DNA from 2 places in the Streptomyces sp. MNU89 genome. Region 1 is predicted to be linked to the other one. Evidence: riboswitches for the same ligand, from Rfam matches in the RefSeq annotation. Region 1 holds a riboswitch; the other holds the start of a gene.
What was found. A riboswitch is a leader RNA that binds a small molecule or an ion and turns the genes downstream of it on or off. The one in region 1 is predicted to bind thiamine pyrophosphate.

Region 1 (4,203 bases):
GTCCGCCGAGACGACGAGCGCCGCGAGGCCGGTGGTGACCGGCACCGAGGCGATCAGCCCGATGCTGCCCACCAGCGTCCGGACGATCTCCTCGGCCACGACCTCGCTCAGTGCGACCGTGCCGACGCTGCTCCGCGCGATGGAGAACAGCAGCAGCAGCGGCAGGGCGGCACCCGCGTAGGCCAGCACCAGGGTGTTGACCACCGACGCGATGTGGTCGCGCCCGATCCGGATGCCCGCCCGGTACAGCCGCCGCGCCGACATCGTCGGGTCCGCCTGCTTCAGCTCCCACACCGCCGAGGTCTGGGTGACCGTCACATCGTCGAGCACGCCCAGCGAACCGATGATGACGCCGGCCAGCAGCAGGCCGCTCATCTCGATGTCCGGATAGAGGCCGTGGATGAGCCCGGTCTCGTCGGAGGTGTTGCCGGTCAGCCTCGCCCAGTCGATGAAGACGGACCCCAGGACACCGATCAGCAGCAGGGAGATCAGCGTGCCCAGGACGGCCACGGAGGTACGGGCCGTCAGCCCGTGGCAGAGGTAGAGCGCGGCCAGCATGATGGCGCTGCTGCCGATCACCGCGACGAGCAGGGGATTCTCCCCCTGCAGGATCGCGGGGAGGATGAAGAGCGTCAGCACCCCGAAGCTGACGACCAGGGAGACCAGCGCGAACAGACCGCGCAGCCTTCCCACCGCCACCACGGCGAGCGCGAAGAGCCCGGCGAGCAGCGAGATCGGGACCTCGCGGTCCACATCCGTCACCGAGTACTGCAGCTCCCGGGGCGCGTCCGGCGCGTACGCCACGACCACGCCCTGACCCTCGCTCAGCCGGCGGGTGGAGTCCGGCTGGACGATCTCCGTGAACTCGCGTCCCTTGTCGTCGCCGGTGGTGACGCGCACGGTCGCCTTCTCGCAGATGTCGCCGCGGGCTTCCCCCGGTGTGCCGGGCGTCTCCGGCTGCCCCTCGCCGGGCGGCTGTCCGCCTCCCGCGTTCACGTCGGAGCACCTCACCTTCTCGACGTCGACGACTTCGCCCTGCTCCATCTGCCGGTCCATGCCGACCCCGCTCGGCTCGTGCCCCGGCGCGCCACCGGGCCAGAGCACCAGCAGCCCGACGGCGACGGCCGCGGCGAACGGGATCAGCACCGCAGCGATGATCTTGCGCAGTCTCCGGGACACGGGGGCCGCGGGGCCGTGGGCGTGGGTGTGCGCGTGGCTTTCGGGAGTCGAGGTCACTGCCAGATCATCGCAAGAAGAGGGGCCCTCTGGTCATGAACACCGGGGCGGCGTTAGCGTGGGGGCTGCCTTTGCACACGCGGGAGCTCGGAGCACCGGGCTGAGAGGGCGCTGACCTCCGTACACGGAATGGCCGGGACCGGCCGTACCGTCGCGGAAGCCGCTGCGCCGACCGCCGAACCTGGTACCGGGTAATGCCGGCGTAGGGAGTAGGTCTCATGACCGTTCAGGACGCGCACACGTCTGCTCAGGAACCCGGCGGGAACGGGAACGGGCCGATCGGATGGCACAAGGACCATCTGACCGGCTCACGCCCGGACTTGCGGGTTCCGGTACGACGGGTGCACCTCACCAACGGCCGCGACGTCACGCTGTACGACACGTCCGGCCCGTACACCGATCCCACTGTCGACACCGATGTCCGGCGCGGCCTGGCGCCGCTCCGGGAGGGCTGGATCACCGGCCGCGGCGATACCGAGGAGTACGACGGGCGGCCGCCGCGCCCCGAGGACGACGGCCTCAGGGCCACCGGCCCCGGCGGCGGGCTGCGGAATCTCGACGCCGTCTTCCCCGGCGGGCCGCGGCGCCCCCGCCGCAGCCGGGACGGCTCCCCCGTCACCCAGCTCGCCTACGCGCGACGCGGCGAGATCACCGCCGAGATGGAGTACGTCGCGCTCCGGGAGAACGTCCCCCCGGAGACCGTCCGCGAGGAGATCGCCGCGGGGCGTGCGGTGCTGCCGGCCAACGTCAACCACCCCGAGACCGAACCGATGATCATCGGCAAGCGGTTCCTGGTGAAGGTCAACGCCAACATCGGCAACTCGGCCGTCACCTCCTCCATCGAGGAGGAGGTCGAGAAGATGACCTGGGCCACCCGCTGGGGCGCCGATACGGTCATGGACCTGTCCACCGGCCGCAACATCCACACGACCCGCGAGTGGGTGCTGCGCAACTCCCCCGTCCCCATCGGCACCGTCCCGCTCTACCAGGCCCTGGAGAAGGTCGACGGCCGTGCCGAGGAGCTGACCTGGGACATCTACAAGGACACCGTCATCGAACAGGCCGAGCAGGGCGTGGACTACATGACGGTCCACGCCGGGGTCCTGCTCCGCTACGTTCCCCTGACGGCCCGCCGGAAGACCGGCATCGTCTCGCGCGGTGGCTCCATCATGGCCGCCTGGTGCCTGGCCCACCATAAGGAGAGCTTCCTCTACGAGAACTTCGAGGAGCTCTGCGAGATCCTCGCGGCCTATGACGTCACGTTCTCGCTCGGCGACGGGCTGCGCCCCGGCTCGGTCGCGGACGCCAACGACGAGGCGCAGTTCGCCGAACTCCGCACCCTGGGCGAGCTGAACACCGTCGCCAAGGCCCACGGCGTGCAGACGATGATCGAGGGCCCGGGCCATGTCCCGATGCACAAGATCAAGGAGAACATCGACCTCCAGCAGGAGATCTGCGAGGAGGCGCCGTTCTACACGCTGGGCCCGCTGACCACCGATGTGGCACCCGGCTACGACCACATCACCTCGGGCATCGGGGCGGCCATGATCGCCTGGTGGGGGACGGCGATGCTCTGCTACGTCACCCCCAAGGAGCACCTGGGGCTGCCCGACCGCGACGACGTGAAGACCGGTGTCATCACGTACAAGATCGCGGCACACGCGGCGGATCTGGCGAAGGGGCATCCGGGAGCCCAGGAGTGGGACGACGCGCTGTCCGACGCGCGTTTCGAGTTCCGCTGGGAGGACCAGTTCAACCTGGCGCTCGACCCGGACACGGCACGGGCCTTCCACGACGAGACCCTCCCGGCCGAACCGGCGAAGACGGCCCACTTCTGCTCGATGTGCGGGCCGAAGTTCTGTTCGATGAAGATCTCTCAGGACATCCGCCGGCGGCACGGCGGGGAGATGGAGGAGATCGAGGCCGGTATGGCGGAGAAATCCCGGGAGTTCGCGGCGGCGGGCAACCGGGTCTATCTGCCGGTCACCGACTGACCGAACGGGTTCCCGTCCCGTCCGTCCCGCCCCTCCGGCGCGAACGCGCTTCCGGAGGGGCGGGACGGACGGCCGGCGGCCGGGGGCGGCGGCTACTCCGGCTGGTGCTCCGGGCCGCCGTAGTCCGGGCTGGAGAAGCCGGGGCTGTTGAAGCTGGGGCGCGTGCTGCCCCGCCCCGGGTCGTCGCCCGTGGCCGGGCTGCTGAATCCCGGCTTGCTGTAGCCGAGTTGGGGCGTGCGGGCCTCCGGAGCCCCGGCCGGGTCCGGGGCGCCGCCGTACGGGCTTCCGGTGGCCTGCCCGGCCGCCGGCGGCTCCTCCAGGGCCTCCCGCAGGAACGGCACGATGCCGCGGTCGAGCAGGGCTTGCCGCCAGGCCTCCCGGGCCCGGGCCAGCTCGCTCGTCCGGTCCTCCTCGGCCGAGGCCCGCAGGGAGCCGGCGCCGTCGCGCCGCGCGGTGAACAGCAGGCCGAACATCGCGATGACGATGCCCGCGGCGGTCAGCGCGAGGAAGATCCAGCCGGCAGTGATGATCGGTTCTGCCATCGGCTGCTCGGGGCTGACCAGATGGAGCAGGTAGCCGATCAGCAGGAAGATCGCCGCCGCGGCGCCTGCCAGTACCGGAGCCAGCACGGCGAAGACCGCGAGGAGTCCGGCACCGGAGCTCTCGGCGACCTCGCCGACGGCTCCGGCGAAGCCCGCTCCGTTCCCGCCCCTGCCGTCCTTCCCGCTCATCCCCGGGCCCCGCCCCGGCCGTCGTCCTGCGGCGGGACGCGGCGCGACTCGTCGCGGAGCTCGGTGTACTGCCGGTACTCGGCCGCGGCGCGGGCCGCGATCTCCGGGGCCGCGTCCAGGGCTCTGGTGCGCAGCTGCTCGGCGTTGAGCCGCCGGCCGACGGCGCCGAGTTCCGGGCGCCGGTGCGCATGACGCAGAACCTGGTCGAGGACTCGCGCGAAGTCGGGGCGGTCCTCGGGAAG
Region 2 (4,203 bases), 2.1 Mb from region 1:
AGCACGGGATCGTCGTTGGTGTAGGGCAGGACGGTGAAGCCGTCGTCGACGAGGGTCTCGGCGGCGTCCAGCAGGCCGACCGGATCGGGCAGCAGGGTGCGTTCGTCGGCGACGACCTCCAGCTTCACCCAGTCCGTGCCGAGCGCCTCACGGGCGAGGCGCGCGGTGAGGACGGCTTCCCCGGCGGTGAAGCAGCCCGCGGTGTTGGGGAGCGCGCGGATGCCGAGCCGGTCCAGGACGGACAGGACGGAGCCCTGCACGGTCGGGTCCAGCCGGCGCATCGCGACGGTCGTCAGCTCGGTGCCGGAGGCGGTGAGGGCGCGTTCCAGGATGTCCAGGCTGGAGGCGCCGCCGGTGCCCATGATGAGCCGGGACGCGAACGGGATCCCCGCGATGACCAGCGGGTCGGCGGCGGGTTCGTGAGCGGGCGAGGGCGCGGTCGCGGACGGGGGCGGCGCGTCCGGGGACGGGCCGGGCGCGGCGGGCGCGGTGCCGTCGTACACGGTGGTGTCGGCCATGGGTCAGCCTCCCTGGACGGCGGTGAGGATCTCGACGCGGTCGCCCGCGCCGAGCCGGGTGGCGGGCCAGTCGCCGCGCGGGACGACGGTCTCGTTGACGGCGGCGGCGACCCCGGTGCGGGCCCGGGTGAAGCCGGCGACCAGCGCGTCCAGCGTGGTGCCGGGGGGCAGGTCGCGGGACGCCCCGTTGACGGTAACGGTCACGGTCCTGTTGACGTTGACGGTCATACGGGCTGCTCCTGTCGTACGGAAGCGGGTGCGGCGCCGGCCGCGTCGGTGGCTCCGGCGGCTCCGGCGGCGCCGCCCGCGAACCGCAGCGGCGAGAAGGCGCGGGCCTCCTCCGGCAGCACGCCGGTGGCCAGCGCCTCGGCCATCGCGTCCCCGGTGACCGGCGTGAGGAGAACACCGTTGCGGTGGTGGCCCGTCGCCAGATGCAGGCCGGGCAGCGCGGACGGGCCGAGCAGCGGGGCGTTGTCCGGCGAGCAGGGGCGCAGGCCCGCGCGGGTCTCGGTGAGCGGCAGTTCGGTCAGACCGGGCACCAGCTCATGGGCGTCGCGCAGGAGTTCGTACACCCCGCCCGCGGTGACGGTGGTGTCCCAGCCGAGTTCCTCACTGGTCGCACCGATCACCAGTTCGCCGTTCTCGCGCGGCACCAGGTAGACCTGTCCGCCGCGCACCACGGCCCGTACGGTGCGGGAGAGGAAGGGCGCGTACCGCTCGGGCACCCGCAGCCGCAGCACCTGCCCCTTGACCGGCCGCACCGGTGGCAGCACCTCGTCCGGAATCCCCGGAAGCCGTCCGCTCATGCTCCCGGCGGCCAGCACGGTCAGCCCCGCCGCGACCCCGGTGCCGTCGTCCAGGACGGCGCCGGTCGCGCGGTCCGCCGAGACGGACAGCCGCCCGGCGCGCTGCCGGTGGAAGACGACGCCCGCGCGTTCACAGGCGCGCACCAGGGCAGTCGCCAGCCGGCGCGGATCGCACTGGTGATCGCCGTCCACCCGCAGACCGCCGCGCACCCCCGGCGCCAGCATGGGTTCCAGGCGCCGGCACTCACGGCCCGTCAGCCACTGCGCGTCCAGTCCGGACGCCAGTTGCAGGGCGTGCAGTTCGCGCAGATGGGCGCGGTCGTCGGCGTCCAGGGCGACCGCGAGGGTGCCGCAGGCCCGGTACCCGATGTCCTGGCCGCTCGCCTCCTCCAGCTCGGCCGCGAACGCCGGATAGCGCGCGGCCGAGGCCAGGTTGAGGCCCAGCAGTGTCTGCTCGCCGTAGTGGAGTTCGGAGACGGCGGCCAGCATCCCGGCGGCCACCTGCGCGGCACCGCCGCCCGGCGCGGGATCGGCGACGGCGGTGTCCAGGCCGCGCTGGGCCGCGCGCCAGGCGGTGACCAGGCCGATGATGCCGCCCCCGACGACCAGTACGTCATGGGTGTGCCGGGCGGCTCCGCGCCCGCCTCCGCCCGTGTGCCCCTCGCTGCCGCTGTGCGCGTTCCCCGGTGATGTGTGCATGGGCGTCCAGCTCCTCCCTTCGCCGGCATGACCCGGATCAGGTTCGTACGGTCGGAGGCGGTCCGGCCTCCCTCTCAGCCCGGTCCTCCGGGCTCCCGCGAGTGCTCTGTGCCGCCACCCTAACGCCACGGCGCCGACCGCTGTAAGGCCCGGCCGGGTCGGAGACCCGCCGCCCGCCGGCGTGTGGGACCCGTGCGCGGCCCGGCGGCCGGGGACCGCCAGCGGTGTCCGCCGGGGCGGTCCTAGAGTGAACGCGTGAGCGAGGACAGGCGGACAGCAGAGCGAGTCGTGATCGTCGGCGCGGGCATGGCGGGGGCGCGGACCGCGGTCGCGCTCCGCGAGGAGGGCTGGCCGGGCGCCATCACCCTGCTCGGCGCCGAGAGCCACCCGCCGTACGACCGGCCGCCGTTGTCGAAGGCGGTGCTCCAGGGCGGGCACGGCGGGGACGCGGCCGCCGGCACCGAGGGGGGCGCGTCCGCCGGCGCGGCCACCGGTCCGGCCGGAGCCACGTCCCTCGGCATCGACTTCGCCGCCCTGGACGTCGAACTGCTGCTCGGCCACCCGGCGAACGCGCTCCGCGCCGCCGACCGGCTGGTCGTCGCCGGGGACACCGTCCTCCCGTACGACCACCTCGTCATCGCCACCGGCGCGGATCCCGTCGGTCTCCCCGGCAGCGAGACCTCGCCCGGTGTGCACGTGCTGCGCACCCTCGACGACGCCGAACGGCTGCGCCCGGTGCTCGCCGCCGGCCGCCGGATCGTCATCGTCGGCGCGGGCTGGATTGGCGCCGAGCTCACCACCGCCGCACGCGAGGCCGGCTGCCCCGTCACCGTCGTCGAGGCCACCGGCCGCCCGCTGGCCGACGCGCTCCCGGCCGAGGTCACCGCGCCCATGGCCGGCTGGTACGAGGAGGCGGGCGCCCGCCTCCTCACCGGCACCCGCGTCGCCGCCGTCGAGTCCGGCGGCGTCCTCCTCGGGGACGGCAGCCGGCTCCGCGCGGACGCCGTCGTCGTCGGCATCGGCGCCCGGCCCGCAACCGGCTGGCTGGCGGGCTCCGGCGTCGAGCTCGGCGCGGACGGCTCCGTACGGGCCGACGAGCGGCTGAGCACCTCCCTGCCGGACGTCTACGCGGTCGGCGACTGCGCCTCCTTCCCCTCCGCCCGCTACGGCGAGCGGCTGCTGATCCACCACTGGGACAACGCCTTCCGGGGACCGGTCACCGTGGCCGCGCGCATCGCGCGCTGCGCCGAGGAGACCCCCGTGTACGACCCGGTGCCGTACTTCTGGTCGGAGCAGTTCGGCCGCTTCCTCCAGTACGCGGGCCACCACTCCGGCGGCGAGCGCCTGCTGTGGCGCGGTGACCCGGCGGGCACCTCCTGGTCGGTGTGCTGGCTGCGGGACGGAGTGCTGACGGCCCTGCTCGCCGTGGGCCGGCCGCGCGATCTCGCGCAGGGCCGCCGGCTGATCGAGCGGGCGGCGCGGCTCGACCCGGAGCGGGCCGCCGACCCGTCCGTACCGCTGAAGTCGGCCGCCGTCTGAGCGGGTGTGCGCCCGCCCGGCGGTGCCGCGCTTCCGGCTGTCGGTCCCGGATGGCACGCTTGACCTGTGACCGAGATTGACACGAAGACCGAAGCGCTCGTCTCCGACTGGCTCACCCTTCCCGACGTCGCCGAACGCCTGGGCGTGGAGGTGACCCGCGTCCGGCAGCTGGTCAGGGAGGGCCAGCTGATCGCGGTGCGCCGTGGCGAGAACCGCGTGCTCCAGGTACCGGCCGCCTTCATCGGGAACGGCAAGGTGATCAAGGGCCTCGTCGGAACGCTGACGCTCCTGCGGGACGACGGCTTCACCGACGAGGAAATGCTGGAATGGCTCTTCACCCCGGATCCGAGCCTGCCCGGCACGCCGGCCCAGGCCCTGGGGGAGAACCGCGGCACGGAGGTGAAGCGCCGCGCCCAGGCGCTCGCCGTCTGACCGGAGCCGGACACGGACCCGGAGCCGCACACGAAGCCGGACACGGCGCCAGCCCGGACACGGTCCGGGCCGTCCCGCCGGCGGCGCCCCGTGCGCCGGAGCCCCGCCGCCCGGGACACCCGGCCGGCCCGCGCCCGGCGGTCCGCCGGAGCCACGCAGTCCGGAGTCCGGGTACACACCGGCACGTCCGCATCACGTCACGCCTGAAC

Region 2: it holds a riboswitch for thiamine pyrophosphate, as region 1 does, so the genes downstream of both, thiO (glycine oxidase ThiO) here and thiC (phosphomethylpyrimidine synthase ThiC) in region 1, are expected to answer to the same signal.

The regions. Positions count from the first base shown of each region.
Region 1 covers NZ_JAJKLL010000001.1:3,664,542-3,668,744, reverse strand. Annotated here, with positions in the region: gene E4N63_RS15775 (YibE/F family protein) at 1-1,236, opposite strand, end outside; TPP riboswitch at 1,306-1,462, shown strand; gene thiC (phosphomethylpyrimidine synthase ThiC) at 1,455-3,230, shown strand; gene E4N63_RS15765 (hypothetical protein) at 3,323-3,961, opposite strand; gene E4N63_RS31150 (hypothetical protein) at 3,958-4,203, opposite strand, start outside.
Region 2 covers NZ_JAJKLL010000001.1:5,762,818-5,767,020, forward strand. Annotated here, with positions in the region: gene E4N63_RS24605 (thiazole synthase) at 1-518, opposite strand, end outside; gene thiS (sulfur carrier protein ThiS) at 522-746, opposite strand; gene thiO (glycine oxidase ThiO) at 743-2,023, opposite strand; TPP riboswitch at 2,020-2,132, opposite strand; gene E4N63_RS24620 (NAD(P)/FAD-dependent oxidoreductase) at 2,279-3,562, shown strand; gene E4N63_RS24625 (Rv2175c family DNA-binding protein) at 3,629-3,994, shown strand.